DNA from 2 places in the Clostridium acetobutylicum ATCC 824 genome. Region 1 is predicted to be linked to the other one. Evidence: riboswitches for the same ligand, from Rfam matches in the RefSeq annotation. Region 1 holds a riboswitch; the other holds the start of a gene.
The links. Region 1 has a riboswitch for cobalamin ahead of CA_RS07180 (energy-coupling factor ABC transporter permease). Riboswitches for the same ligand answer to the same signal wherever they lie in the genome.
Positions count from the first base shown of each region.

Region 1 (16,663 bases):
AACTATCTCTTCCTTTTTCATTTCTAGAATAAGACCTGCCATACCGTATATACCAGAATCACCTGTACTTATTATAGAAACCACTTTATCTTTAGATAGTTCAAGAGCCCTTTTGCATCTATCAACTTCCTTCTTCATTCCGGTTTCAAATACTTCTTTTCCCTTAAGTAGTTCCTCAACCATCTTTATGTATTTTGTATATCCAACTATAACTTCACTTTCTTCTAACGCCCTTCTTGCCTTTAAAGTCATGTCCTGAAGACCACCAGGTCCAATTCCAACTACATATAATTTTCCCAAACTTATCCTCCTCTAATACACTTTATTGATTTTTATATAATTAACTAACTCATGTACTGTATAAAATACCTGCTTATAATTTTTCTTTTCTCTCTCAATTGCAAAAACATATATATCTTCTTCTAACGCAGCTTCTATCTTTTCTTCAGTTCCACCAGCTTTACCACTGTCTTTTAATATAATTGCTTTAGCATCATATTGATGTATAAAGCCTTTATTTAATTCAAGCCCAATGGGTCCTTTAATTGCAACTATATCCTCAACCTTAACTCCAAGCTTAAACAAGTTTTCTAAAACCTTAAGAGAAGGCAAAATTCTATGAACTACTCTAGAATTTATATCTGCTTTTACAAACTTTTCTACATTATTACCTCCTGTGGTATTTAAGATTACTGTTTCTTTTTTATTTAAACTCTTTGTACTCTTTATTCTTTCAATTATTTCCTCATAATCTTTAACAAAAATGACTTTTTCATTATTTTTATACTTCTCGGCAACTGATGGTCTTTCGTATCTCAAGTAACTTATATGAGTATCTTTACATATCTTAATGCAATTGTCAGATATCCTTGAAGCGTAAGGGTGAGAGGCATCTACTAAAAGTTTTACATTGTTTTCTAAGAGTAACTTTTTTAATTCTTCTTCCTCTAAAGGCTGTGTATTTAACTTTTTATATTTGTATTCCTTTAAAAGTTCACCACCATAACTAGTTGTTGTCGAAACCAATATATCAGAAGTGAAAACATTAAGCTCTTTTAGTATGACTTTTCCTTCAGAGGTACCTAATATTAAGGCTATCATTTCTTCTTACCTTCCCTATACATGTGAGTAAAATTTTTGTCATAAAGAAGGCTTTTAGAATAGTTAGAATCTATAAAATCTCCAACAAGTATTTGAGCACACTTTGTTATTCCCGCTTTTTTAACTTTATCTGTTATATCCTCTAGTGTTCCTATTATACTTCTTTCATCCTCCCAAGAAGCTCTTTCAATTATTGCAATTGGAACGTTTCTTTTGTAACCCTTTTTTAACTTTTCTACTACCTTTTCTATCATTCCCACGGATAAAAATATTGCCATTGATGCTCCAATAGACGCTAATTTTTCTATATCTTCGTTCTCTGGTACTGGGGTTCTTCCTTCAATTCTAGTTAAAATAACTGTTTGACTAACTCCCGGAAGGGTAAACTCTCTTTTTATGGCTGAAGCTGCTGCTGTAAAGGAACTAACTCCTGGTACAACCTCATAAGCTATGTTTCTTTTACCTAGTTCATCCATCTGTTCTTTTATAGCTCCGTATATAGAAGGATCTCCTGTATGAAGTCTAACTGTTATTTTATTTTCCACTTCTGCTTTTACAATAACTGAAATAACTTCCTCTAGTGTCATGTGAGCTGAATTATAAATCTTAACCTCTTTTTTGCAAAAATCCATGTGCTCCTTACTTACAAGAGAGCCTGCGTATATAACAATATCTGCTTTTTCTACTATTTTTCTTCCCTTTACTGTGATTAAATCCACATCGCCTGGTCCTGCTCCAATAAAATAAACCATAAAGTTCCTCCTTACTTCCTATGTGCTATTATTAGTGACATATATTCTTTTTCATTTATTATTTCTTCTCTACTTCTAGTAATTTTTTGTCCTTCTCGCCCTGCTTTTTTAACACAAACATAATTAAATCCTTTTTCTTCAAGTGTGTTTAATATTTCCTCTTCTCTTTTATAAACCTTCATTATAACAACATTTTTTTCATCCTTTATTGCCTCAAGTCTATTTCCTGGTATTATTAAGAGAGGTTCATCTCCTATAACCAAAGGTTCATTTGCTAAACTGGCACAGGCTGAAAATGAAGTTATTCCAGGAATCGTTTCAGTTTGATAGCCTTTGTCCTCAATATGCTTAAGTAAATATATATAAGTACTATATACAAATGGATCTCCAATAGTTAAAAATCCAACATTTTTACCCTCTAACAGCTTCTCTTCAACTGCTTTAAAGGCATCATATATTTTTTCTTCCTGCTCTTCTCCCCCCATTGGAAAATGAAGTACCATTATTTCCGCATCCTTATTTATATACTCTTTTGCAATATTAAGAGCTATACTTCTCTTTCCTTTCATAGCACTTGGAGCAACTATAACCTCACACTTTTTAATTGCCTTAACCGCCTTTATTGTTAAAAGCTCACTATCTCCTGGTCCGACCCCTATTCCATAAATCTTAGCCATATTTATCCCTCCATTACTTTTCCCGTTACTATAAAAATGGGATTATTTGAAAGCATCATATAACTTTTAGCTCTCATTTTACTAACTGCTATTTGAGAACATTCCACCTCAAAATTTAATTCCTTTAAGGTTTCAATAGCCCTATAAAGATTGTCTAAAGTTATAAAGTTCATCACCATTTTTCCACCTTTTTTTAATTTTAAGGCATAACTTTTAATTATTTTATCAATATTTCCACTGCTTCCTCCAATGAAAACACCATCAAAGCTTTCATCTAAATTAAGCTGTGATGCATCACCTTTAATTATATAAAGATTATGTGCTTTAAATTTTTCTTTATTCTTTTCAAGTACCTTTAGCGCCTTCTCTTCTCTTTCAATTGCTATAACTTTTCCCTTTGGGGTACATTTGCTCATCTGTATACTAATAGAGCCTGTACCTGCTCCTATGTCTAAAAGCGTGTCATCCTCTTCTATTTCAAGCTTTGCTATACTAAGGATTCTAACCTCTTCCTTAGTCATCGGGCAATCTCCCCTTATGAATTCCTCATCCTTTATATAAATCATTTTAAATCACCTCTCTTGAATCCCAAAGTATTCCTTTTTCCATAGAATATAAAACAATATCAGCATTAACCTCTCCGTAGGTAAAATCTTTTATTTTTTTCATGATTTTTACGCCAATTCTCCTATAAATGTCTTTATATTCTTTTCCTATTATTTTAACTGCGCCCTCTGTGGTCTTCTCTCTATATATTTTTTCTATAAAGTTTGTGTCAGCCCCCATTAAAGCAAGTTCTAGTGCTAAAATTTCAAGACGCACTCCACAAACTCTACTGTGAGTATTAAAGCATCCTGCTGCTATCTTACACATTTTTCCTATATGACCTACCATCAAAATTTTTTTAATGTTATTTTCTCTACAACAGTTTAAAGCAAATCCAACATAATTAGACATTATCACAAAACCCTTGGGGTCAATCCCCATCTCCTTAGCCTTGTCTTCACCCATATTACCAAACAAAAATGTAAAATTCTTAATCCCGCTTTTTATCTTTTGATTCATTTCAAGCTTTATGGATTGCTGAAGTGCTTCTTCAGACATTGGAACCACAATACCCGTTGTTCCTAGAATTGATATTCCTCCTACTATATTAAGTCTGGGATTAAATGTTTTTTTTGCTATTTCTTCACCTTTTGGTACAAATACAGTTATTAAAACTCCATTATCCTTGGGAAGAACCTTTTTTACTTCCTTTTCAATCATAAGTCTAGGAACAGGATTTATTGCATAATCACCTTTTTCAACATAAAGTCCTTCACTTTTTACTATTCCAACTCCAATTCCACCTTTTAGGGTGTAGCCTTCTTTTTTCACCTCAGCTCTTGCCCATATTTCAATTCCATTTGTTATATCCGGGTCATCTCCACCATCTTTTATAATAGAGCATTCCACAAATCCATCACCTTTTTTTATATTTTCAATGGGAAGCATAAGCTCTATTCCCTTTGGTGTGTCTATTTTTATTAGATCTAATATTTCTTCATTATAGAGCATATAAGTTGCCGCTTTTGCAGCTCCTGCCGCGCAAGAACCAGTAGTGTATCCGCATCTTAGTTTTTTACCATCACAATTCACATACATTTCAAGCATATTTAATTTCCCCTTTATAACATATATAAAAGTGCATTTACAATAGCCGTTGTAACAGTACTTCCACCCTTTCTTCCTCTTACAGTAATCATTGGCACTGGAAGTTTTTCAAAGTCCTCCTTAGATTGTGCTGCACCAACAAAACCTACTGGTGCGGCTACAACAAACTTTGGAGCTGCTTTTTTCTCCTCTATAAGTTCTTTAAGTTTATAAAGAGCTGTTGGTGCATTTCCAAATAAGAAAAATTCTATTCCCTCACTTACAGCCTTCTCGATTCCTGCCATAGATCTAGTTATTCCCTTTTCTTTTGCAATAGCTGCTATTTCTTCATCTCTAACATAAGAAATAACCTTGCAATTTAGGGCATTAAGCATTTTTTTACTTATTCCTGCTGTAATCATATTGGTATCTGCATAAATTGTTATTCCACCCTTTTTTAATAAGGTAATAGCTGCATCAATAGCACCTTCTCTTATATAAAGTAAATCCTTATATTCAAAATCGGCCGTGGTATGTATTACTCTTTTTACTATTTTAAGCTCTCTTTCCCCAAAATTGTGCTCCCCCATTTCACTTTCTATTATTCTAAAGCTTTCTTCTTCAATCTTTCCAGGGTTTTTTATATAATTCATACGCTTCACCTTACCTTACTAAATGTTTTAAAAAATCTAGATTTCCAAAAAAATGTACATGTGCATAAGCTGCAAGTACATTTTTCTTTGTATAACCACATCTCCAGCTCTTATTTTCTCCTAAATAAGTATACTTTGTAACTGAATATATGGTTTCTTCTTCTGTATTTACATAGGATTTATGAAATTCATGACAATTTATTTTTATATTCAAAGGAAGCAGTCTATTTTCTTTACTTACTGTAACTTCAGCATACCCAAAGTTTTGAAGCCTTTTTCCCATGTAGGAACTTCCTTTAAAAAATCCAACCATAGAACTTCCCTCTATAGCTTCCATAAGATACATTAAGCCGCCACATTCAGCATAACACCTAGTTCCATCCTCAAGCTTATTCTTTATCTCTAAAAGCATGTCCTTGTTTTCGCTTAAAGCATCTTTAAAAATTTCAGGATATCCTCCTCCTATATAAAGAAAATCTATATTTTCTGGAAGCTTTTTATCCTTTAGAGGGCTAAAATAAGTTACTTCTCCTAGTTCATGCAGCAATTCTAAATTTTCTTTATAATAAAAATTAAATGCCTCATCTTTTGCAACAGCTATCTTTAAGTTTTTATTTTTTAAATGGTAGTCGTCCTTAAAATCAGAAGTTTTAGAGAAATACTTTAAAAGTTCATCAACCTTAACATGATTTTCTAGAAGCTCACTGCATTTTTCAAGCTTTTCATTAAGTGTGTTTATCTCAACACTTTGAACTAATCCCAAATGTCTACTTTTAAGCGAAAGCGCTTCATTCTTTGGAAGGTAGCCAAACACTTTAATTTTCCCTTTAAAATGTTCTTCAATAGCAATCCTTAACAGGTTATAATAACCTTCAGATATATTATTTAAAATAACTCCAACTATATTTATATCGGAATCAAAATTTACTATTCCTTCTATTTCTGCACACAGCGTTAAACTTTGTGCCTTAGGAGTTAAAACTAAAACTATTGGAAGTTTTAAAATTTTGCTTAGATGTGCTGTGGAGTATTCTGAGGTTACTCCTCTTCCATCGTAAAGTCCCATTACTCCCTCTATTATTCCGTAGTCTCCATTTCCCCTTGCAAAAGAGGCCTTAACTCCATCTTCGCCCATTAAAAACAAATCCAAATTTCTTGATAGTTTTCCTGTGACACTTTCATGAAAAGCTGTATCTATATAGTCCGGTCCAACCTTAAAGCCTTGAACCTCAAGTCCTCTACTTACAAGCGCCTTCATAAGTCCAAGAGTAACTGTGGTCTTACCTCCTCCACTACTATTTGATGCAATAATTATGCTCCTCATTTTTTCCCCTCAATTCCCATAACACTGTATATACTGTTCATATCGAGGCTATTTCTTACAATATCCGCAAGCCTATCTATTTCGCCATTTCTAACATCTTCATATACAACTGACTTTTTTCTTTCAATTCCCTTCTTATCTCTAAGAAAATTGATGATGTATTCTCTAAAGTTAGCTCCATCAAATATTCCATGGATATAAGTTCCCATAATATTTCCACCTTCGTTTACTGCGCCATCATCTATCCCAACCTTATTTTCTATTTTAATGAAGGGTTTTGCCTTTTCTCCATAACTAGAAATCCCCATGTGAATCTCATAGCCATACACAGGTATTTGTTTATCAATGACGCTACCTTGAACTCTTGTAGTAACCTTCTTTTCTGCAAAAACAGTTCTTATATCTAAAAGACCCATTCCATTTATTTCTCCAAGTTCTGTTTCTACTTTAAATGGATCCTCTATAAGCCTTCCAAGCATTTGATATCCTCCACATATACCAAAGATAAGTCCATTTTTTTCGGCATACTGTTTTATTTTATTTTCTATACCATTTTTTCTTATATAGAGTAAATCTCCTATAGTATTTTTACTTCCAGGAATAATTAGTAAATCAGGTGTTCCAAAATTTTCACTAGAGGTTATATACCTTAAAGAGACATCTTCCTCTATCTTAAGAGCATCAATGTCTGTAAAATTTGATATATGAGGAAGTTTAATTACAGCCACATCTATTTTTGAATTGACTTTTGTATTAAAATAAACTGCACCGTCCTCATCTTCCAAAGATAAATTAAAATAAGGAACAACACCAAAACATGGTATATTTATTCTTTCTTCCAGCATCGAAAGACCCGGTTTTAATATTTCTACATCTCCCCTAAATTTATTTATTATTGTACCTTTTATTCTCTTTCTTTCATTTTCTTCTAAAAGCATTACAGTTCCAAAAAGAGAAGCAAAAACTCCTCCTTTATCTATATCTCCAACTAATACCACCGGTGCATCTACAAGTTCTGCTAATCCCATATTTACAATATCATTTTCTCTCAAGTTTATTTCAGCTGGACTTCCTGCTCCTTCAATTACAACTATATCAAATTTATCTTCTAACTCTTCAAAATCTTCTTTTAGCATTGGTGCAAATTCTTTCTTCATATTATAATAGTTTTTTGCACTTGAAACTCCATACACTTCACCCTTTACAATAACCTGACAACTTTTATCTGTGGTAGGCTTTAAAAGTATTGGATTCATATAAACCTCAGGCTCAAGTCCTGCTGCATATGCCTGTAATACTTGAGCTCTTCCCATCTCCTTGCCATCAAGTGTTATGTATGAATTTAAAGACATATTTTGAGATTTATATGGACAAACGGAAAAACCATCCTGCTTAAAAATTCTGCAAAGTGCTGCAACCAGTATACTTTTTCCTACAGAGGATGCAGTCCCTTGAATCATAATTCTGGACATTTGATTTCCTCCTTCACTTCTTTTTCATATCTTCCTTCCATAACATCCTTTATATGCTCTATGTATATATCCTGAAATTCCTTAACCTCTCCAAGTCCATGAACATAGGCTGTTACTTCAAAACCATTACTTGTAAGTATGTTTTTCCATGAGTCTTCTGAGTTACCTGCCATATCTATAACAGCATGATTTCCTGCCACAAGCATAAGAGGAATCAAGGTAACCTTTCTTGTTTCATGATTTTCTATATACCTAAGTACATTATTAAGGTCCGGATAGCCTTCAACATTTGCAACAAAAACATTTCCAAAATCATTGTCCCTTAATACAAGCTGAAGGCAAGAATAACAAGCATTTGAACTATGTGTACTTCCATGCCCCATAAGTATTACAATTTCATCTCTAGGTATTATACTTTTTATAGAATTCACCATTATTTCATAATCATCCGGAAACTCTCCTGTTATTCCTTTGTAGTACAAAACTGGTCTTCCAAGTTTTATTTCTTTAAAATCGTAAGAATACTCATTAACTACTCTTTTAACAAAGTCATACTCTTCTCCTGGTATTATATGAAGTGGCTGAACAATTACTTTTTCAAAACCCTCTCTCTTTAATCTACTAAGTGCCATACCTGGAGTATCTACAATTATTTTATCCCTTTCCTTTAAAACTTTTATTATTTTATAGGAGGTAAATGCTCTTCTAATTTCATAATCCTTAAATTCATCTTTTACCTTTTCTTCTATTGCATCTATAGTTAATTTTCTTGTATTTTCATAGGTTGTACCAAAACTTATTATTAATATTGCCTTTTTCATAAAATCACTCCAAGTATTATTTTAGTGGTTTATAGGGTTCTATCTCAGCATTTTCAAAGGTTCCCATTTCAAGATAGGAAAATACAGCCATATCTACTATTTGAAAAGCAAGCGCTGCACCAGTTCCCTCACCTAGTCGCATCTTTAAATTCAACATTGGTTCTAAATCAAGCTCTTTCATAATCCACTTGCTTCCAGGTTCTGCTGAACCATGAGACGGAATTATAAAGTTTTTAACTAATGGATTTATTTTAACTGCTAAAAGTGCAGCAGATGCTGATATAAAACCATCGATAACTATTGGTATTCTATAAATTGCAGCTCCTAAAAAACATCCTGCAAGCCCAGCTATATCAAAACCACCCACCTTACTTAAAACATCAATTGGATCTTCTTTATTAGGTTTGTTAAGTGCTATTGCTTCCTTCACAATTTGAATTTTATTTCTAAAGGCTTCCTTTGTAAGTCCTGAACCTATTCCAACCATTTCGTCTACCGGGCAACCTGTCAAAACTGAAGCCACTGCACTGCTGGTTGTAGTATTACCTACTCCCATTTCTCCCGTTCCAATTAGGTTTACACCCTTATCCTTAAGCTCTTTTACTGCTTCAATACCTACTTCTAGCCCTTTTAAAGCCTCATCTCTAGTCATTGCAGCACCTTTAATCATGTTGCTGGTTCCTCGTCTTATCTTTTTATTTATTATTCCTTCTTCATTTATGTCTGCATCTACACCTATATCTATAACCTCTATGTCTGCTCCTGCATGTCTTGTAAAAACATTTATTCCTGTGAAGCCTTTCATAAAATTCCTAGTAACCGACGCTGTAACACTTTTGGGACATGAACTAACATTTTCCTCAACAATTCCATTATCTGCACACATTATAATAACCGTTTTATTTTTAACTGAAGGGTACACCTCTCCTGTTATTCCTCCAAGCTGCTTTACTATATCCTCCAAGGTTCCAAGACTTCCTAAAGGCTTTGTTAAGTTGTCCAATCTTTTTTGAATCTTACTCATGACCTTATTGTCTAATCCATTAATACCCTTTATCAAATTTTCTATATTCATTTATATATTCCCCTCCTCATCTCAGCTCTTAATAAAGTTTCGAGCTCATATATTTTATAATTTTTTATATTTTCCACTCTTTCTTTTGCACTATCTAAAGCATACTTATCATCATAAATTATTCCAAGCATATCTCCACTGTGAGCTCCAATAATTCCAATCCCACAGGTTTCATCCTTAAGCCTAAGTACTTTCCCTAAAATATCATAGCTAAGTCTATCACAATTTTTCACTATACTTAATGTTGCAGCTTCTCCAATATCTTTTACGCTTCCAACCTTAAGTGCTTTCTCTACTTTTTTAATTAAATTTCCTACATCCTTAAGCGGCTTTAGTTCTTTCTTATTAAAACTTACAGTATCTATAATTCTTTTTCCTTCGAATACTAAAATATGAAGCTTAGGATATTCTCCAAGTGTTTTTTTATAACTTCCTTCTTTATAATCAAACACAGTAGCTTTATCGAATATTATGCTATCTGTTGGTTCTATATTAATACATTCCTCAATTAATTCTCTTTCATTAAACTCTCTACCAAAAAAGCGTAAAAGAGCATAATATAATGCACATAAATCAGCCGTACTGCTGGCAAAACCTTTTCCCCTTGGAATATTTGAGCTTATAATTATATCTATATTATTTATGTATTTTTCAAAGCCCCATCTATTTAAAATATTTTCTAGAAACATCATGGTTTTAAGATTATTATACTTATCCTTAGATGCCTTACGTTCAAACAGTGTCACCTCTGTAAATAAGCTAACAGGAAATGACATTAGTACATCCTTTCCATTAAAGCTTCCTTGAACTACTTCACCAACACTAGCAGGATACTTTGCTGAAATTTTCATGACTTTACCTTTTCATATCCAATACATAAAGTCATACCGTTAATCTTCATTTTAGAGAAGACTATTTGACCATTAGAAAGTTTTACGCAGGGTTCACACACCGACCTTACCCCAACATTTTTTTCTACAAAGTCACTTCCCTCGTATATCTCCTGTACAGTTTTTATTTCTTCCTTAGTAAATGTTTTGAAATCAGCCTTTAAAACTTCACTTAAATGAATAATAGCCTTTTCATTAGCTTTAATATCTATTGAACTTATAGTTTTAACTGCTCTTTTATCAATACCAAGCTCCCTAAGCTTTTTCATAACTATATTCTCCATAGCCTCTACAGAATAATTTTTTCTACATCCAATTCCCAAGATAACATTTTTTCTTATAAGCCTTAATTCCTTCTCTTTTAATTCCATTAATTTATTTGTTACATAAACCTTCCCCTCGGAATCAAAACTATCTGTATATCCTTTAGGGCATTTAATTAAATTTTCTTCATCAATAAATGAGACCTTACTGCCCTTAATTAAAAGGGAGGATATTTCCTTTGCTTTTTTTAAATCATCTATTATAAGTCCATTTTTAACTGCAATAGCATCTGGGGCTTCTACATTTAAATTATCTGTTGCTGTTGTTATTATTGGAATAGAACCTAATATTTTAGAAATCTTTAAAGTCATTTCATTAGCCCTTCCTATATGTCCACTTAAAAGACTTATGGTGTATTTTGAAAGTACGTCCACAACAATTATCGCAGGGTCTTCCGTCTTACTTTTTATAAATGGGGCAATGGCTCTAACTGCTATTCCCGTAGACGCTACAAAAATCAGAGCTTCATATCTATTAATAAGCATTTCTGTTAAAGTACTTAATTTAAAATTTTCAATTTCTCTTTTTGAATATATGTCTAAATCCATAGCTTGCCTTAACTTTTTTCCTATTTTATCTCCGTAACTATTTAAACTTATAAGCGCTGTATTCATAAATTATTTTCCACACCCTTAAGAGCCCTCAAAAATTTTGTATTTTTCTTTTCGTCCTTTATAGCAAACCTAACAAAGCTATCATCAAGCCCTATAAAATTGCAGCATCTTCTTATCACAATGTCTTCTTTAAGTAAAGAATCATAAAGTTTTTCTCCACTTATATTTTCAAGCCTGCAAAGCACAAAATTTGCATGAGGAGAAAATACTCTTTTTATAAAACCTATTTTATTAAGCTCCTCAATAAATCTTTTTCTCTCCTTCTTAATCCATAAAAGAGATTCCTCAATGTAATTAGTATCTTTTAAACAATTTATAGCTGCCATTTCGGCAAAACAATTTATATTCCAAGGATTTTGTTTTGCTTTTATTTTAGCTGCTATTTCTTTGTTATTTGTTATTCCATATCCAAATCTTATTCCTGGCATGGCAAAAAACTTTGTCATTGCTCTTATTATAAAAAGACAGCTATAATTTTTTATCTCCCCTACAAAGCTCGAAGAAGGATCCCCTGTGAATTCAATAAAAGCTTCATCTATGATAATTGTTTTTTTCTTTTCTTCTGCAAGTTTTAATACATGAATAAACTTTTCTTTATTTATTAACCCTCCATTGGGATTATTGGGATTACCTATTATAACTGAATCTACATCATCTATCTTTGAAATTATATCCTCATAATCAATACACATATTCTCATCTAAATATGAAAATACAACACTTACTCCGTGTTTTTTAGCATTTATCTCATACTCTGCATAAGAGGGAACTATAATTAAGATTTTTTCAAAAAGACTTATTGAAAGTTCAATTATTTCCGAAGCTCCATTCCCAAGTACTATACCTATATCTTTTAATTTCAAATAATTCTCTATACTTTTATTTAAACGCCTATAATTAACGTCAGGATACACCCCTAGATTTTTTATTCCTTCATCTATGTTATTTAAAAAACTTTTAGGTATACCTAGAGGGTTTATGTTTGAACTATAATCTAAAAGCTCTCTCCCTTTAAAAACACCTTCTGTATAAATATCTCCACCGTGAATCATTAAATCCCCCCCTTTAAATTTTTGATACATTTTCTTATCTCACCAATTGTAAGCGGTAGCTCATCAAATTCAATACATCCATCACTTTTCAATATCTCAGCTAAATGAGCCACTCTTGGAAGCCTTAAATTTATATTTCTAAGAACTTTTTTATTGTTGAATACTTCCTTTACTCCTCCTTGTAAAATAAGTTTACCTTCATTTAATACGTATACCTTATCTGCAAAAAGTGGGACTATATCCATATCATGAGTTGAAAATACTATTGTAATTTTCATCTCTTCATTTATTTTTTTTAGAAGTTTTACAAGCTTTATAGTGCCCCTTGGATCTAAAGATACTGTTGGTTCGTCTAATACTAAGACTTCGGGCTTCATAGCCAAAACACTGGCAAGAGCTATTCTTTTTTTCTGACCACCACTTAAGTTATGTGGACTCTTTTTTTCAAATCCATCCATATTTACAACATTAAGCGCCCACTTAACTCTACTTTGAAGTTCTTCCTCTGATACTTTCATATTCACTAAACCATAAGCTATTTCCTGCATTACACTTGAGTTAAAAAGCTGATCATCTGAATCTTGAAATACCATTCCAACATCTCTTCTTATTACATTTAGATTCTTCTTAACTTTAGTATCTAGTCCATTTATTTTAACCTCTCCAGACGTTGGAGAAATGATTCCATTAAGCATATTGAACAAAGTTGATTTACCTGCTCCATTTGGGCCAAGTATAGCTACTCTTTCTCCTTTTTTGATACTCATATTAATATCATGTAGAGCTTCAAAGCCATCGCTATAAATATAATCTACATTATTAATGCTTATTTGATTCATTATTTAACCACCTTAAAATTTATTGCATAGATAATTTTTATCGTGAAAATGCAAGTTTCACATTTGGTTTCCTATAACGCAGAGCACAATAAAGATAAGGGATAATATTATGAAGATTAGATCTCTTTTATGTATACCTTCATTGAAAAAAGCAAAACGTTTGGTTTCTGAGCTGTATCCTCTTGAAAGCATTGCCTTGTATATATTTACGCTTTTATCAAGAGCTTTCATTAATACATAGGCTGCTGTTTTTCCAGAGTCTATTAATCTCCTATAGATGGATGTATTTTGTCCCATTCTGCTTATTTGCGCTCTATGCATACTATTTTTAACTTCCTCAATTATGAAAACATATCTATACATCATATTTGCTATGTCTATAATAGTATTAGGTATTTTAAGCATTCTTAAGGTTTCAAGAATTTCTGTCATTGGGGTGGTAAAGACAAGAAGATATCCAATTGTAGCTGCAGTAATTACTCTAAGAGCAATTATAATCCCCAAGCTTATACCCTCTGAATAAATATCCAATTTAAACCCTGCAATATTTATACTGTAAAAAATATGATTTCCATTTGTAAAAATCACATTTACAAAAACAATTAATGCCATTACCATTGGTATAGAAAGCCTTTTTATAAGTTTATTTATTCTTATCCCTGCACTAAAAAACAATAGCAAATAGAAAAGCCACATAGTTGCAATAACATACCATCTTGAAAGCAATGCAGATGTAATCATACTAATTAAGAAAACAACAGTTTTTGCCCTCCCATCGAATCTATGAAGAAAACTTTCAAGCTCTACGGTATTTTTAAATTCTAAAAGGCTCATAAAAATACTCCTTTAATTATCTTCTTTTGGCTTTCCAAATAGTTTTTCCCAGTGATGTCCTAAAATAAGTCCTGCAAAAAAATTTGCCACTGAAAAAGCTCCAACCTCTGCGTCTCCTGGAAGTTCTATAAATGGACGATGTTTCGTTGATGCCATAGAATTCACCTTATCGTCTGTACCCGATGCCTTCATTTTATGCTCTTCCATGTACTTACCTGACACAAAAATAAATATAAGTATCACAAACATTACTGCTAGTAGGGTTTTTGTAAAGCTGTCCATCCACTTAATCTGATTTTTGGAATTAGAACCACTCTTCATATTTAACCCTCCTTATTACTCTTTAAGTTATCTATTTTTAAAAGATCTGGTCTTCTCTTAAGCATCACTTTAATAATTACTGCTGTAAATATACCCTCCGCGATCGCTAATGGAACTTGTGTTGGTCCATATCCCATAAAAAATATTAACCATTGTTTCAATATTGACGTATGTCCATGTAAGCTTACAGCCAATTCTAAGGCACTTACCATATAGGTAACCATATCACCTACAAAACCTGCTACCCCAGCTGCTAACCATACTGAGCTGCCAAATTTTCTAAAAAGCTTAAAAAAGGCGTATCCTGATATTGCTCCAGCTATACCCATTGAAATATTATTTGCCCCTATAGTTGTAATACCACCATGTCCTAAAAACAGCGCTTGAAAAAACAAAGCTATTGCCGTTATAACTGAAGTTGCTAGTGGACCTATGAGTATCGCTGCAAGAGGTGTTCCACATGGATGCGAACATGAACCAGTTACAGGAACAGGTATGTGCATGCAGGATATTACAAAAACCCCTACTCCTACCATTGATAAAAAAGGCTTATAATATAAGTTTTCTTTAGATCTATTCTTTATTTCTCTAACACCTGGAACTACAAATAAAGCAGATGCAGCATATAACGTCCCCCATGCCGTTGGTGATAATATTCCATCTTCTATATGCATATAAACACTCCCTTTTGAAAATTATTCTGATAAAATAAAAAGCCCCTTAACAATACGTTAAAAGGCCAAATGCATATAGTACACCTATGGTTATACTTCATGATTATTCCTCCTATCGCTCGTAGAAAAAACATACTAGAATATGGCAAGTATCCTGGCTCAAAAATCATTGCTTAAGTACGCCTTCCCAGTTTCCCAGTGACATATTGTACTTAAACTCCTTTATTACAGTGGCGGGACCGCTCAGGCTTTTCACCTGATTCCTTTTTAATCAACTAAGACTCCTCAGTTGAACCTACAAATTTTAGTAGCAATCTATTATTGATACTAAAACTCTATATTCTTATATATTAAATTTTATTTATATGGACTTAAAGGTATTCATTAAATACCTAAACTATTTCTCATAATTTATATGGTATCATATAAGTTATGGAAACACAATTGTGCTTTGACAACAAATACAGTTTATGCATAAGTTAGTTTTCACTTCCTTAACTATAAACTTGTAAACCTTGAAGTATCTTCCCACATTGTGCTAAATTCTTTTTCCCAATCCTTCGCAATTGAAGCGTTTTTTATTATGATTAATACCTCATCATTTTTATATGTTGCATCGTCTGTGTAATTATAACTTCCTGTAGTAACTGTATTATTATCTACAACAGTAATCTTCATGTGCATAATACCAGCATGAGTATTTATTTTTATAGGTATATCAAATGCTTTAAGTAATCTTAATTCTTCATCCTCTTCTCCTAATTTTGCCTGTTTGCTATCTGTAATAATTCTTATAGCAACTCCCCTTTTTTTTGCATTTATTACTGCTGCAACAATATTATTTTTTCTTAAATCGTATATAGCTATATCTAGCTTAATATCTGCTGAATTAATAACTTTAATCAACCTATTATCTAGAGACTGATTCTCCATAGAAAAGTGGTATTCCAAACCACTTTTCATATTGCTATTTGATATTGCATTTGCTTTTGCCGTACTTTTTATTAATTCAAATATACCTATTCCTAAAAAGAAGACTGTAATTCCCATAAATATGCATGTTAACTTTTTTCTATTCATGTAACCCTCTCCATACATACCTTAATTTTATGTACTATTTAATCCTCCATTACATAAAAATAAAGGGACTTATATGCCCCTTTAAAAAGCTATTATCTAACAGCTCTAATAACACCACACGCTACTTTTCTCCCAGATGCTCCTGCTGGTTGTGTCCTATAATCGTCTGGACTTTCATGCAATACTACAGATTTTCCTATGACTTGTGGGACCCTAAATTTATTCGTAAAGAATGTCATTCTAGCATATCCATTATTAGAAAAAACTACAGGAAAATCTCCTGCATGGTTTCCATGTGGTTGATTAGTTGGGTTCCAATGTTCCCCAGTGCCTGGAAAAGGCTGTGCTGCAGTTCCTGGAGTACAATTACCATTTTGATGTATGTGAAATCCATGAGGTCCAACCTGAGGTCTTCCACCCATTGCTGGTCTATACGGTGGCAGTCCATTAAGCACAACAGAGACCTCTGTTCCGTTAGGTACACTTGTAAATGTTACAGTTCCTCTAATATTAGGAGCTAATGGTCCT
Region 1 covers NC_003030.1:1,508,655-1,525,317, reverse strand. The annotation lists gene cobJ (precorrin-3B C(17)-methyltransferase) at 1-300, opposite strand, end outside; gene CA_RS07260 (cobalt-precorrin-6A reductase) at 313-1,101, opposite strand; gene cobM (precorrin-4 C(11)-methyltransferase) at 1,098-1,853, opposite strand; gene CA_RS07250 (cobalt-factor II C(20)-methyltransferase) at 1,865-2,530, opposite strand; gene cbiT (precorrin-6Y C5,15-methyltransferase (decarboxylating) subunit CbiT) at 2,533-3,096, opposite strand; gene cbiD (cobalt-precorrin-5B (C(1))-methyltransferase CbiD) at 3,098-4,183, opposite strand; gene CA_RS07235 (precorrin-8X methylmutase) at 4,198-4,815, opposite strand; gene CA_RS07230 (cobyrinate a,c-diamide synthase) at 4,826-6,139, opposite strand; gene CA_RS07225 (cobyric acid synthase) at 6,136-7,611, opposite strand; gene CA_RS07220 (sirohydrochlorin cobaltochelatase) at 7,596-8,432, opposite strand; gene cobT (nicotinate-nucleotide--dimethylbenzimidazole phosphoribosyltransferase) at 8,449-9,507, opposite strand; gene CA_RS07210 (kinase) at 9,504-10,358, opposite strand; gene cbiG (cobalt-precorrin 5A hydrolase) at 10,355-11,335, opposite strand; gene CA_RS07200 (pyridoxal phosphate-dependent aminotransferase) at 11,332-12,387, opposite strand; gene CA_RS07195 (energy-coupling factor ABC transporter ATP-binding protein) at 12,387-13,226, opposite strand; gene cbiQ (cobalt ECF transporter T component CbiQ) at 13,284-14,060, opposite strand; gene CA_RS07185 (hypothetical protein) at 14,073-14,381, opposite strand; gene CA_RS07180 (energy-coupling factor ABC transporter permease) at 14,384-15,055, opposite strand; cobalamin riboswitch at 15,183-15,372, opposite strand; gene CA_RS07175 (phospholipase D family protein) at 15,554-16,135, opposite strand; gene CA_RS07170 (superoxide dismutase family protein) at 16,228-16,663, opposite strand, start outside.

Region 2 (16,663 bases), 1.0 Mb from region 1:
CTATTAAAAAAATTAGGCCATGACGTAGACTTTATCGTCTTAGATAGACCTTCTTCTATCGGCAAAACCGAATTTCTCAATAGATTATCTAAAATATCTGGCTCAAGTTCTATTAGTTCTTATAAAAAATTAAAAGCAGTATATTCTGCCTATAAAATAATAAACTTAATAGATTATATAGAAAAAACTGCTCGTTATAAGGCAGGTTTTGAATTAAAAAAAGGAGAATGCAAAAAAATACTGCAAACTTGTAAAAAATCCGCTTTAACCTGTAACAATGCTGAATCTATGATTGATTTGCTAACAAAATATAAGCATATGATAAACCATGTTCCTATAGATTCTACTAAAACCCCTTTAAAGGTTTCAATAATTGGTGAAATTTATACCATACTAGAACCATTCTCAAACCTTTATATTGAAAATAAGTTAATGGATTTGGGAATATCTACACAAAAAAATATAACCCCAAGTTGGTGGTTTAAAGATGCTATGTTATCAAATTTAAATTTAAATTCTATAAACTTAAGAATGAATTCAAAAAAATATCTTCCATATTATATAGGTGGTCATGGAAGAGAATGTGTAGGTGAAGCTGTTATGGCAAGCAATTCTGGCTTCGATGGTGCAATACAGTTATTTCCTATGGGCTGTATGCCTGAAATTGTGTCAAAGTCAATATTACCTACAATATCTAGGGATAAAGATTTCCCTATATTATCATTAATAATAGATGAAATGACTGGTGATGCAGGTTATATGACGAGAATTGAAGCATTTATAGACTTACTAGAAAGGAGAAAAAATAGATGTATTATATAGGTGTTGATGTTGGTTCTGTAAGTACAGATATAGTTATGTTAAATGAGAAAATCGAGGTCGTAGATAGTTTATATTTAAGAACTAAAGGTAGACCGATAAGCGCTATTAAAGAAGGCTTTAAATTCTTAAGCACCAAATATAGCGATGATCAAATACTTGGAGTAGGAACAACTGGAAGTGGTAGAGAAATTGCTTCTTACGTTCTTGGTGCAGATGCTGTAAAAAATGAAATAACAGCTCACGCCGTAGCTGCTTTAAATATAAACAAAAATGTAAGAACCATAATAGAAATAGGCGGTCAAGACTCTAAAATCATAATATTAAAAGATGGTATTGTTACTGATTTCGCTATGAATACAGTTTGTGCCGCTGGAACTGGATCATTTCTTGATAGGCAAGCAGAGAGACTCGATATACCTATTGAAGACTTTGGAAAATATGCTCTTAAATCAACTTGTTCTGTACGTATTGCTGGAAGATGTGCTGTTTTTGCAGAATCTGACATGATACACAAACAACAGTTAGGTTACAAGGAAGAGGATATTATAAAAGGTCTTTGTGATGCTCTTGTTAGAAATTATTTTAGTAACGTTGGAAAAGGCAAAGAAATTCTTCCCGAAATATTCTTTCAAGGTGGTGTAGCATCGAATGTAGGAATGAAAACCTCATTCGAAAATTATCTAGGATTTAAGGTCACAATACCACCACATCATAAAGTAATGGGAGCAATTGGTGCCGCTTTAATTGCCAAAGAAACGCTTGCCAAACAGAAAAAGCATACAAATTTTAATGGATTTGCCTTGTCAAATACCGATTTTCATTCTCAAAGCTTTGAATGCGTTGGCTGCTCAAATAGATGCGAAGTTGTTAGAATAAAGAATAACAATTCCACTATAGGTGCATTTGGCGATAGATGTGGAAAATGGAGTAAAAGTAGCGCAGTATAGGATAATTTTAACCACATTTAGTATTATTACAATAATATGAAATTATTTTGTTAATTTTAGTTTCATATTGTATAATGTATAGTATAGAATTTATATATTATATGGTAATAGTAATAAGGGTGGTTGTTATTATGAGAAAAAAAAATGAGCAAAGAAAATTCAAACGAACTGACTACAAGTGTAATGTAGATTCTTTTATACTTAATGGAGAATTGCAATTGGAACAAGTTGAAATCCTCGATATAAGTGAAGCTGGTGCAAGAATTCATGTGCCAAAAAGAATAAATGTAGGTGACAGAGTTACCTTTAACTTTAAAATGGGCTCTTTAAACATAACCTGTAATGCAACAATTGTTTGGGGAACAAGCAGTTTAACAGACGGCTTTATTAATGGATGTAAGTTTGATATCCTGGCCACAGACAAGCGTCTTTTAAAACTTTTTATAGATTCCCTTTATAATAAAAACTTTATTTCTTTATACAGAGATAAACAAACATATATAGTTCCAAATATGTATTTAACTTTAAACTTATCTAATACTGATATATACAGAGTATTCCAATACGCTACTTATCAATTAGGTACTTTAAAGAAAACTGATAATAAGTATGATTTGGCTATACATGATAATCTTGTTAATAGGCTAAATGACTATCTTAATAATAATTTAGATTGTTTTAAGGTAAGTATATATGAATCTACTCAATTTAAAAGAATAATAGATTTTTGTATCTTGAGTCTTCAGTATAATGATGAAAATATATCAGCTTTAAGGTTAGAAGATCTTGATATGTCAGATTTTGATAGTGACCGTGCTGAAAAATACAAAAATGATTTTGAAAAACTTCCTGAAGATATTAGACTAGAAGCTATAACTGAAATATCTAAATCTTTATCAGCCAAAGGATTAAAAGTTTTGAATTAGTACCACGTTATAAACTTCTTGAAATAAGTTAAGTTTAGTAATATTATATATAGTGAAGCTACGTTTGCTAAAGCTTAATATTATAAAAACACATTAACATTGTATTTTTGTAATATATGAGTTTGTTTTGCAGTAGTTTCACTATATATATTTATATTTATTAATTAGAAATATACATATCATATATGTATATTTTTTATGTAGAAATCAATATATAGAGTTTCTAGTTAAATTAAATTAGAAACTCTGTCAAGTGTTTCTAATTTAAACTTAACTTATATTCGATATTGACAAGTTAAGTTTAACTATAGAAATTCTGTACATATATTTTTACACAAAATTTAAGATAGTAGGTGTTTATTAATGAGTAGTAAAATTTTAACCGAATCCGGAAAAAAGAAACTTGAAGAAGAACTTGAATACCTAAAGACCGTAAAAAGAGCAGAGATTAAAGAAGCATTAAAATTTGCTCGTTCTCAAGGTGATTTAAGTGAAAATGCTGATTATAGTGCAGCAAAAGACGACCAGTCAATGAATGAAACAAGAATTCAAGAAATTGAAGATATACTAAAAAGCTGTACTGTAGTTGAAAGCTCTGAAAATGAAAATGTATTTGATTTAAATAAAAAAGCATTAGTTAAATTTTGTGATACAGATGAAACAGAAGAGGTTACATTGGTAAGTTCTGTTGAATCAGATATTAAAAACATGAAGGTAAGTATTGACTCTCCTCTTGGAAAGGCTTTATATAAGTCAGAATTAAATAAAAGAACTCTAGTTCAGTCACCTGATGGTAGTTACGAAGTAGAGGTACTGAAAATCCTATAAGAAATAGGCTTAAATGATAAATTCATTTAAGCCCTTCTTTTATTTCAAAAAAGTTTTAATTAAATTATGATTTAGTAGATCGTCAGAATACTCTAATTCAGTTGTCGCAGCTTCTTTCTTCTTATTAAGTTCAGGTGTCTCCTTTATCTTTTTACCTGTAGCTATATCATAATAAGTGTTAGTCCATGACACATAAAATATCTTACCATCTGTAAACGATCCATTTCTAAATGTAACATTGGTACTATCACCATCTTTTACATTTAATATATCTTCACCAAACATATAATTATTACTTATGTTATATAAGTTAGCTATTGTAGGATAAATATCCATCTGCCCTGAATAAGTATGATTCACTCCCTTATGTTCGTCATCTGGAAAATGAATAAACATAGGTACTTTTTGATATTCATACCACGTAAGATCAGTAGGATCTTTTATCCCCTCAAAACTATAAAGTTGATTTATATTTTCTTTTGGTATAGCAAAATGATCTCCATATAATACAATTATTGAATTCTTAGTTAATCCTTCTTTATCAAGTTTGTCCAGGAACTTACCTAATTGTTCATCTGTATAATGTATTCCTTCAAAGTAATTTCCTAAAAGAGTATCTTTATACTCACCAACATCTAACTTATTCATAGTATACTTTTCATATCCAGCCGTGTCGTTAAAAGGATAGTGACTACTTAAAGTTATAAGGAAAGAAAAATATGGTTGTTTAAAAGTTTTCATTTTAGCCAATGACTGATTTAAAAATGACTCATCACTTAATCCCATACCAACTACCTCATCATTTTTATAACTAGTCTGACCATAAAAATCATCAAATTTTTCTGATTTATACATTACATTTCTATTCCAGAACCCCTCATTATATCCATGAAGCGCTGCAGTATAGTATCCTTTGTCGCCTAAATCTTTAGGAATAGAATTAAAAGTATTTCCTGCATATGTATAATATGCAGCTCCAGATTGGGCAGGATACAATGAATTCAATGACATAAACTCAGCATCAGATGTATTTCCTTGAGCTACTTGATAGAAATAATTATCAAAATATAAGCTTTTATTTATCCATTTATTCAAATTAGGTGTTATTTCTTTTCCATTTATACTTTTGTTCACAACAAATCCTTGAAGAGCCTCAACTTGAATCATTATGAGATTTTTTCCTGAACCTTCTGATTTGAATTTAACACCAGGAATAGAGTTATTATTCTTAAGATAGTTATTAATTGCATTCTTCCTTGCTTCAGGCAACTTCTTTGAATTTTTCACCTTTGTGCTTGTAAAATTATAGGCATCTACCACATGAAAATTTAAATTTCCTATCATCTTTGTTAGGTAAATTCTATTACTCATTGCAGTAAGCAGTGTTGGTTGTTCCACATTAACTTTATGAAATTGTTGTGCATCTAAAGCTGCTCCGAATATAAAGACAGCTAAAAATAAAACTAATCTAAACTTTAACTTAATAGTATTTTTATTTATGCTTTTAACATAAATAAAAGTTGGAACAAGTATAATAATATCTAATAAAAACATAAAATCCTTAATGCTTAGAACATCAGCCACACTCGATTTTACACCAACCAAAAGTTTTGCTGTTTGAACAGCTGAAACCGTTATTATATCTTTATTATACCTAAAATAAGCTATATCCGATATGAGAATGAGGCTTATTATCAAATCAATTATAAGTAAATACGCTGTTCTTTTTTTACCCTTGAATAAAAAAGAGAAACTAAATATTATTAATACTGAAGCAATTATTGGTGTTATAACCGAACTATCAAAATATTCCGGTGAAATCTCTTTTCCATAAGTAATCAATTTAAAAACTAAGATTATAAAAAATACTATAATATCACCATAATTTAATATTTTCCTTGTCTTCTCTGACAAGGTATTTTTGTATATTGCAGAAAATCTCATCTATTCATCTCTTTCCTAATTTAAAATATAATAACACTTAATAAATATAATATAAAAAAATTAATAATACATAAATAACTTATTAATTTTCAATAAATTATTTATGTATCATATATGTGTATCCTTAAAAGCTTATGGAATCCATTACGAAACTTTTACTTCAAATACATCAAGTAGAAACATAAATAGTGGTATACCTAAAAGTAGTCCCCACGTTCCCATAAAATCTCCTGATACTATAAGTATTATAAAAGTAAAAAATATAGGCAATTTAGTTTTGGAAGACATTAGTTTTGGATTTAAGAAATAACTTTCTATACAGTGTATCACTACAACCATTAATATTACATAAATTACTTCTGTAAATCCATTAATATTAAATGCAATAAATGATAATGGTACAAGCGAAATTATAACACCAGCTACAGGAATAAGACTTAGTACAAATATCATAAATCCTAAAGTCATTAGATTAGGAAAACCCATTATTGCAAGTGCAATAGATGATAATACAGCATTCACAATTGCTATTAGTATTTGTGCTTTTATAACTTTACCGAATGAGTTTAGGAAGTTATTACCATAATATACAAAGTACTCATACATAGTAGAGAGCTTGCTTTTCTCAAACTTCTTACCAAATTTCTTTATTGTGCCCTTTTCAAGCACAAAGAATAAGCTAAGCACAAACGCTAAAAATAAATTCAAACTCACTTTTCCAAAATTCTTAGCAAATTCTATTATATAGCTTAAACCCTGCTTAGTGTAAGATCCAATATCTAATTTAGTAATCATTGGTTGTATGTATTTTCCTAATGTTCCCAAATCGCTAGTATCTATAGTATTGTAAAAGTTAGTTGCTTGATTTACAATATTTGTTGTTTCCCTAACTATTACTGGAACATAATTATAGAAAACAAGCACTATAACAGCTATTATAAGAACATATAATAGTAAGGCAATTAAGCCTTCCCTAACTTTTATATATTTTCTAAGATTTGATACAATAAACCCGTGCAGACTGCTAATCAAATATGTAACTATAAAGGTCAATAATATAAAATTCATTATAGACCTACAAAAATAAAAAAATGCAGCCAATAATACTAAAAACGCTCCTCTCTTAAAGGACTCTTTATGAAACAAATCTAAAATATAACTCAAATTTGTACCCTCCTTTTACAGTACTAGTTTACTATGAAATGTGCCTAATTTCAATGTAATAAATTTTAATTCTAAACAACTATTTAACAAAATTGTCACACATCTGTCACACACTAAGTTTATTATTAAAACATACAAAGCAGAAACAAATTAGGAGGTAACAATGATGGACGATTTAAACAATAATAACGTGAATAATAATGATACAGATAATACAACTGAAATGAATAATAATAACAATGATAATACCGTTAATATGAATATGCCAATTGAATATAAAAAAGAAAGCAATAAAAATAGAAAACCTTTCAACAAAAAAATAGCATCATATATAGCAGTAGGTTTAACCTGCGCTATACTTGGAGGAGGTATATCAACAGCATCAGCCTTATATCTTCTTCCTAAATCAAACTTTTTCAAAAGTACACCATTATACAAAACTATGGCTAATGGTGGAAGTTCTTCTCTAGGCTATATTAATGCTTCACCAACCTCAACAAAGACGTCTAGTGCAACTGGAAGTGGTTTAACTGTATCGCAAATAGTAAAAAAAGTTAGCCCTGCAGTAGTTGGTGTATCAACAAAAACGACTGTAACCCAAAACGATTTTGATTCCTTCTTTGGCTCAAGTAATGGTAATGGAAGCTCTACACAGGAAGGAATGGGATCCGGAATAATATTCAATAATGATGGTTATATACTAACAAATTACCATGTTATAAAAGGTGCAGATAAAATAGCAGTAATCCTAAACAACAAAAAAGAAGTTTCAGCTAAAGTTGTAAATTATGATGAAGCTAATGATATAGCCGTAATAAAGATGACAGGAAGCTTTACTGTTCCTGGTGTTGCAGAACTTGGAAGCTCAGCTTCATTAAATGTTGGTGATTCAGTCGTTGCAATTGGAAATCCTTTAGGAAAAGAATTCTTAGGAACAGTTACAACTGGAGTTGTCAGTGCTGTTAATCGTGAAGTAGCCGTAAGCGAAGGTCAAAAACAAACTTATATCCAAACAGATGCAGCTATAAATCCTGGAAACAGCGGAGGTCCTCTAGTAAATTCATTCGGACAAGTAGTTGGTATAAATTCTGCTAAGATAAGTGAAAACGGCGTAGAAGGAATAGGCTTCTCAATTCCAATTGATACTGTAAAAAGCAAAATTCAAAATCTTTCTAAGCCTATACTAATGCTTGGAATAAGTGGTGAAGCTGTAGATAAAAGTACCGCTGAACAGCATAATATACCTCAAGGTGTATATATTGAACAAATTCAAGACTTTAGTTCTGCTCAAAAAGCAGGTATGCAGGTTGGAGATGTAATAACAAAGTTTGATGGTAAAAAAGTAACTTCTACTAGCGATATCGATTCTATAAAGTCAAAACATAACTCAGGTGATACTGTACAAGTAGAAGTTTACAGGGACGATGCTTATAAAACCCTTTCTTTAAAACTATCAGACAAATAAATCAGCATAATTTTAGGGAAAAATAAAATTTCACCCCATTTTCAACATTAAGAACTCCATAGCTTCCGTTGTGGAGTTCTATTATATTTTTAACTATTGCAAGACCTAATCCAGTACCTCCAACCTTTCTATTTCTAGACTTATCAGTTTTATAAAACTTATCCCATATCTTACATACTTCATCAACTTCGATTTTTTCTCCATCATTTACAACTTCTATAGTAATCTTGTTATTTTCTTTTAACATATTTACGTGAATCTTTCTCTTAGCGTACTTCAAGGCATTATTAAGTAAATTGGTAAAAACCTGCTCTAACCTATATTGATCACCCATTACGTATCCATTTACTATATTTATGCTCATATCTATTTTCTTTTCATCTAATATTGCATAGTATTTTTTTGAACATTTAAATACCATTTCTCCAATATCGAATTTTCCTAATGTGAGCTTAAAATTTCCACTTTCCAATTGTGATAAATCAAGCATATCGGAAACAAGTTTTCCCATTCTTGCCGCTTCATCTATAATTACATCTGTGTAATAATCCCTTTCTTTTTTAGTCACTGCAACGTTATCTTTAAGCCCTTCTGCATAACCCTCTATTATTCCTATAGGCGTCTTAAGCTCATGGGAAACTCCGGCCACAAATTCCTTTCTCATCTTTTCTAGTTCCTTTTCTTTTTCTATGTCCTTCTTCAATTGTTCATTTGCTGCTTTAAGTGAATTCATTGATTTATTAAGATTATCAGCTAAAAAATTTAAGTTTTTTCCTAAATATCCTATTTCATCTTCAGATATGACATTACACTTTTCACTAAAATCCAGCTCAGCCATTTTTGAAGCTGTTTTGTTTATTTTCTTTAGTGGTTTTGTAATCATTCTAGAATATATTAGTGCTAAAATAATTACTACAACTACAGCACTAAAAAATATGTAAATAAAAAATTCCTTCATTACCGAAGATGCCTCTGTAATTGATTGGAATGATGATATTGCAAAAATAACATCATTGTTAGCTCCAGGAACTACGCAGACTATATTTTTAACATTATATGTCTTGCTCTGAAAAACATAAGTCTCACTTTTTCCAGTTCTTCTCATATTTAAAAAATCAGCAGGATTAGATACCCAAGTGTGCATTATATCCTTAATTATATTTATTTCGGCAGTATCATCTTCTCCATCATTTTCAAAATACTTCAAATTTCCATAACTATTTAATATAGCTACCTTGCAATTATTTTTTCTTTCAAATTCCTTTATTATACTCCCGATATCATCATAAGGATTATTTTCATTGGCATTATATTGTTTTTTAAGTTCTTTTGTTGCGCTTTCAAGTGATTGCATTTTTTTGTTTTGATAAAATTTTCCAAAGAACGCACTTTGAAAAACCAACATTCCTAATATGAAAACAACATAAAAACTCAAAGTTATAACAAACAATTTAGTTGTTATGCTGCCCTTTATCTTCATTTTTTCACCTCAAATTTGTATCCGCTTCCTCTTACTGTTGCTACTAAATATGCCTTATCTTGTAGTTTTTCTCTAAGCCTTTTCACATGAGTATCTACTGTTCTAAGATCCCCATAATAATCTTCTCCCCAAACATTATCTAAAATCTTATCTCTCGTAAGCGTTATACCTTTATTATTAGAAAAATATATTAAAAGATCATACTCTTTTGGAGAAAGATAAATTTCCTTATCTTCAATAGTAACCTCATGAGAAATAGCGTCTATCTTGAGCCCATCAAAATTTTGAACCTTAGACTTTTCATTTGGCTGAATTCTTTTTAATAGAACTTTAACCTTAGCAGTAAGTACCTTTGGACTACATGGTTTAGTAACATAGTCATCTGCACCAAGCTCATATCCTAAAAGTTTATCATCCTCTTCACTCTTAGCTGTTAACATTATTATTGGAACCTCTGACTTCTCTCTTATATTTGTGCATACAGTCCATCCATCCAAAAGAGGCAGCATTATATCTAAAATGACAAGCGAAATTGAATTTCTGTCAAACATCTCTAGTGCCTCTTTCCCATCCGCCGCTTCAAGTACACTGTATCCCTCTCTTCTTAAATAGGCTTTTATGAGCTCTCTCATTCTATCTTCATCTTCAACTATAAGAATACTCTCAGACAAAATATATCCCCCCATACCAAATAATTTATTGTTTTTCTTCTACAAGCATATTTTCTTTACTATTTACTTTAACCTTTTCACGTTTTAGTATCATTGCAGAACAAAAAGCTGTAAGAGGTATTGTAAATATTAAACCAATACTTCCAGCTAATGTTTTAACAAGCTCCGAAGCTATTACATCTTGATTTATAATTCTATACAGAGGAAGATCATATGATGAAATCCATATCATAACATACATAGCCCCTCCTGCATATGCCAAAATAAGTGTATTAGCCATTGTTCCCATCATATCTCTTCCAACATTCATTCCAGACTTTACAAGCTCCATAACAGTTGCCTTATCATTGGTCTCATGCAGTTCGTTTATTGATGAAGCTATTGACATACCAATATCCATTACGGCACCTAAGGCTCCCATTAATATTCCTGCAAATAATAGTCCGCTAAAATTAAAGCTTGTATTTTGAGTAATATAAATAACCATTTGTTCTTCCTCATCGGTCAGTCCTGACAACCTTAAAGTAATTATACTAAAGGTAGCAATTAATGCTGACAGTATAAGCCCTCCACTTGTACCTATAATAGCTGCAAGAGTTTTTTTGTTCTTCCCACTTATAATTATAAGATTTATTGTACTTACAACTATACATATTACAATTGAAACAATAGTAGGGTTAAAACCAGCAATTATAAGAGGAATCATTATCTTTAATACTGCAACAGCTGTTATAGCAAGGGCAATTACAGATTTCACTCCCTTTTTACCTCCAACTACACTGAGAAGTATTATAAATACTGCCACGAGTCCGAAAATAAATTTGTACCTTACAACATCGTATATGTAAGCACTACTTATGTTTCCTTTACTATCTTCATCTATATTAATGAGTACCTCATCGCCCTTTTTAGTAAGCGTTTCGTGGGCTGTCTTTTCATTAACCAAGTTCTCTAACTTTATCACTTTACCTTTGTAATCGCCATTTAATATCTTTACCAAAACATAAGTCCTATTCAAAGAGTTTTTATTCTTCTTTGACTTTTTATTTTCTGGCACATTTATTACATTAACCTTAGAGGTATTTTTATTTTTTTTGCTGTTACTTGATAACTCCTGTATTACTTTACCGTGTATAACTAAATCCGATTTATTATCATCACTAAAATAAAAATGCCATACTAATAAAACTGCAATAAATATAGCTGCCACAGTCGACCATATTATCACCTTTTTTTTTTCTGGTCATAACTTCATCCCCTTTTTAGTATATAGTTTCTAGATAATTTTAATATATCACAGCTAAACATAATAAAAAAAGTGATTTTTTAAATGTTAATCATATGTTAAAATTATTGTTGTATAAAAACACTGTGTAAAAAGAATAGAGGAATGTCACATGAACAAATTAAATTTTAAAGGAAGCGTTATGTTAAACCCAACACCAGTGGTGCTTGTTACCTCTAAGGATAAATCCCAAAATTTAAATGTTTTTACAGTAGGTTGGGTCAGCACTGTCTGTACTAAAGATCCAATAATAGCTATGGGCATAAGACCTGAGAGACTTTCATATCAGTATATTAAGGAAAGTTGCGAATGTGTTATAAATCTTCCTACAACAAGTATGGTTAAAATTGTTGATTACTGTGGTGTAGTTTCCGGTAGAAGAGTTGACAAAATAAAGCATTTTAGTTTACCCCTTAACGATGGAGTATCAATTTCAACACCTTCTTTAGAAAATTGCCCAGTAGCCTTAGAATGCAAAGTAAAATCGGTTACTCCACTTGGAACTCACGATTTATTTCTTCTTCAAGTTTTGAATGTAAAAATAGACGAAACTTTATTAGATAAAAATAATAAAATATGCTTTAACAAAGCCAATCTTATGTGCTATAATCACGGGGAATATTACGGTTTAAATTCAAAACCTATTGGTTCCTTTGGCTTTTCAGTTAAAAAGAAAACCAAAAAAATACACAGGAGGAAAAAAGGAGACTAAATGTCTTCCTTTTTTAATTTTTGGCACTATGAACATTCATTTCTTCCAAACCTCTCACTTAATAGTTCACCATATACCTTAAATCACAGTTACTATTTTTGATTTTTATCATAAAATACAATTATACGAAATATTTTATATTGATATATTTATGATTTATTTGTATTATAAGCCCTTAGCCTATCAATTTATATTAAACTTTACCCAAGCATAATCTTAATTTAATAATGCTTTTATAAAATAGTTATGGGCACAGAAACAATGTTCACTTTCTGAAACCTCCTTTACATCAAACGGTATTTTACCTTAACTTATTTTTAAGGGGAGATATTAACATGTTATTATTTATAAGGAAATTAGATGATTTCATAATTTCTCGCATTACTTTTAAAAACAGTAGAAGATTTTTAGATAAACTCATGATTTTTTGCTCATATTTGGGTAATGGCGGTGTAATATGGCTACTTATTTGCACTTTTCTCATTGCATACAAACCCTACAGAATTGTTGGGATAAGTGTACTGTTATCCTTAGTAATTAGTTTAATCGTGGGAGAGGGAATAATTAAACACTGTGTAAAAAGACTTCGTCCCTTTAGGACTAATTCTAATATAAATATTTTAATTACGAAGCCATTATCCTATTCATTTCCTTCAGGTCATACTTTTTCTTCCTTTGCTGCTGCAAATATGCTTTACCTATACTTTAATGGTTTCGCAATTATTTTTTTTATATTAGCCTCTCTTATTGCAATATCGAGAATATACCTTTGTGTACATTACACCACAGATATAATTGCTGGATTTGTTCTTGGACTTTTATGTTCGAAACTTCTTTTTATATTGATAAATTACGTATCAATTTACTATTGCTCTTAAAATTAAGACAATAAACGCCGCTATAAAAAGCATTACTATTGATATTTGAAAAATATATAAAATGAGGACTCCTATTTGGATTATATCCAGTGCAAATGTATGCCTTGATATATTAAAAGCATCGATAAAATTAAATATTAAGAGAATAATAAATGCAACACAAAATCCTCTTGAAACCCCTCGTATGTCACCTCTATCCGGTGACATACTTAAGCTTATATAAATAGCCAATAGTAAAAAAATGTACAAGTGCTTATTTCTTACAGTAGAAACACAAAAAAAATCCTTTAGTAAATCCACATTTGAGTTAATAAATCCATTCAAAGTATCAAAATCCAATGTTATAGAATTGGCATCTTTACATACTATTTTGATATCATCATTAAATATCGTTGGAATTGTGAATTTCATCATCAAAAGCATAATTACAATTCCACACAAAAAAGGCATTAATCCTATAAAAAAATCTCCTATTCTTTGATAAAAATTTTCACCTTTTTTAAAGCATTTCACGTATCCCAGAGTATTGTTTTTATCTGGTTCTTTAATCAAACTAATATCCTCTATTTTATGAGCAAACAAAATGGCCGTCCCAGCATGAAGCAGTTGATGAAAGGTAGATCCAACTGCTCCCACTACCATTACAGCCTTACCTCCAATACTTTTTTTAAAATTACCGATTATAAAACTTCTAAAGCCACCCATAATAAAACTAAAGCTCACTATTACAACTATAAAGTAAACAGCTTCTATTAGTGTCCTAATTATAACTGCTATCTCTGTTATATAGTATACCTTCATTTTTAACACCTCTTATGCTTTTAAAACTCTAAAAACTAAGCTAATTAAAAATGTAATACAAGAAAATACTACTGCTACAGAAAGAAAACCTGTCATCAGCACGTTATACTTAATAATTATAGAAGCAGATATATAGCTAGATAATCCAACCATATTTATGACCAGTATAAGTAAAAATATTGAAACAAGTTCAACCCATGCTCCATTTATATCAGCTTTACTCAAAGATATGTGAGAAGATATACATATAGCAATAAATAAAAATAAATAGAAATATGGATTTTTAAAATTTTCTCCATTAAAAATATTCTTTATAACTGACCAATTAGAAATTAAAATATTATGAATAGAACCATTATCCAATGTAGTTATATTTAAATTTTGTTTCAAAGTCACCATAAAATTATTAAATACAGCTGGAGTTGTGACTTTAAGAAGTAGCATTATTACAGTTATTCCTCCAAAGATGGGCGCAACGCCTATAAAAAAGTTTCCTATTCTTTGATATACACTGGATGGATTATAAGTATGGTTGACATACCCCAAAACCCCCTTTTCATCTGGGTTTTGCAGTAACTTTATGTTTGTGACTTTATGTCCAAATAAAACAGCTATTATTGCATGACTCAGTTCATGAACAGGAACCCCTAAGAAGCCTGTTATCATAACTGCCTTCATTCCAAAGCTTCTTTGAAAATTAGCTATGGCAGTATTTCTAAGAAAACCTAATATGAAACCAGCTAATATTATAATACCTGTTAAATATAATGTTTCTATGAATGTCTTTAGTATTAAATTGATTATTCCATTCACTTTACTTCACTTCCTCACTTGAATAGCTATTTGTATTAAAACAATACATTATATATAATAGCTTTAATTATACCACAATACAATACAGTTACTATTTACACTTTTTAAATATATGGTTAATTGTAATTTACAAGACAAAGTGGTATACTAACCATGAAATAATACCATATTTTAGGCACCTAATCTTAGGTTTAATAGGGAAATTGGTGAAAATCCAATGCAACCCCCGTTACTGTATACAGTTACAAAACCAATGTCCACTGGAGTTTTCTCTGGGAAGGATGGTTGAGGCTAAACTGTGAGCCAGGAGACCTACCTAAAATATTATGGAACTTCGGAGGGAAGTGAAATCCATAAACATAATCATGCTATTCAAACAATTACAAGCTTGAATGGTTATTTTTATATTTATGCATTAATTTCATTCTCCGCAAAAGCGGAGTTTTTTCTTTTATATAATTATTATTAGATTAATACTTTTAAGGGAGATTTTTTATGTACACAAAAACGAAAGCATCAATTTCAGCATTACTTATTTTAATTACTATAACCCTGTCTTCATGTTCAGGTACTAAAAACAAAGATATTTATTCTAGAAAGAATTCAAATGCAGCCCACACTGTAGCTACAATAGGATATGATAATAAAACCTATGTATCTCTAAAAGAAGCATTTAAAAGCGTAGGTGGAAAATGTACTCTAAACGGAGAAGGTGCTATTGCTTCAAAAGGCAAAGATATAATAAAAGTTAGTGCCTCAAGCAGTACAGCTTATTTAAACTCTTCAAAAATAGCAATGAGTGCAAATCCAAAATTAAAAAACAACGACATATATGTTCCAATGGACTTTTTAAACCAAGTAATGGATGCCAGGATAACTTATTCTAATGGGAAATTAAATATACAAACAGAACTACCTTTAAAATATACTAAAGCCTTCAATATAAAATATTTAAAAGGCGGAATCAAAAAAATAACCGATGGTAACAATAAAACCGTAATACTTGTACCTAAAAATAAAACTGTTCCAGCAGAATATAAAAATGAGACCGTAATAACTTATCCAGTTAATAATGTTCTCGTTTCCTCAGCCACTCAAGGTTCTCTTCTTAGACCTCTTGATGAAATTAAAAGTATAAAAACTGTAACTTTAAAAGAAAACGAGTGGGAAATAGACGAAATAAAGTCTTTACTTAATGATAATAAAATAACTTACATTGGAGATACTACCTCGCCTGACTTTGAAAAAATTTCTTCATCAAAACCTGATGTAGCTATTCTGTACGGAGGAAGTTATGGTCTTAATAACATGATGAAAAAATTTGATGAACTTCATATAAATTATACTTCAGATAATGAATATCTAGAAGAAGACCCTCTTGGAAGATTAGAATGGATTAAGTTCTTATCAGCCTTTTATGACAAGGAGGATAAAGCTGAAAATTATTTTAATCAACAGGTTTCTAAGGTTATGGCTACAGAAAACAAAGTTTCTTCACTAAAAAAGCCGAAGGTTGCCTTTGGAATGGTAGATAACGGCAAAGTGTATATACCCGCTAAAAACTCATACGCTGCAAAAATGGTTGATATGGCAGGTGGCGACTATATATTCAAAGATTTAAACAATAAAAGCGGCTACATAACACTTGAGGATTTCTACTCAAAATCAAAGGATGCTGATGTTCTAATTTATTCTTCTTCAAAAGAATACACACCGTCTTTAAAATCTATGTTAAGTGCTGCCCCAATACTAAAAACTATAAAACCAGTTAAGAATAAAAAAGTATGGTGCTTTGGTAAAGATTATTATCAGGCAATAGATAAAACTGATGAGATTATAGAGGACTTAGCTTCAATTTTTCATCCTGAAAGCTTCAAAGGATATAAAATAAAACATTATTCGCACTACTAAATATTTTAGGAGGATA
Region 2 covers NC_003030.1:2,542,991-2,559,653, forward strand. The annotation lists gene CA_RS12450 (2-hydroxyglutaryl-CoA dehydratase) at 1-822, shown strand, start outside; gene CA_RS12455 (acyl-CoA dehydratase activase) at 810-1,769, shown strand; gene CA_RS12460 (PilZ domain-containing protein) at 1,901-2,695, shown strand; gene greA (transcription elongation factor GreA) at 3,059-3,523, shown strand; gene CA_RS12470 (LTA synthase family protein) at 3,563-5,467, opposite strand; gene CA_RS12475 (AI-2E family transporter) at 5,612-6,631, opposite strand; gene CA_RS12480 (S1C family serine protease) at 6,795-8,096, shown strand; gene CA_RS12485 (HAMP domain-containing sensor histidine kinase) at 8,098-9,576, opposite strand; gene CA_RS12490 (response regulator transcription factor) at 9,573-10,247, opposite strand; gene CA_RS12495 (YibE/F family protein) at 10,273-11,475, opposite strand; gene CA_RS12500 (flavin reductase family protein) at 11,645-12,244, shown strand; gene CA_RS12505 (phosphatase PAP2 family protein) at 12,664-13,122, shown strand; gene CA_RS12510 (hypothetical protein) at 13,102-13,923, opposite strand; gene CA_RS12515 (membrane protein) at 13,936-14,736, opposite strand; cobalamin riboswitch at 14,893-15,070, shown strand; gene CA_RS12520 (ABC transporter substrate-binding protein) at 15,232-16,647, shown strand.
Region 2: it holds a riboswitch for cobalamin, as region 1 does, so the genes downstream of both, CA_RS12520 (ABC transporter substrate-binding protein) here and CA_RS07180 (energy-coupling factor ABC transporter permease) in region 1, are expected to answer to the same signal.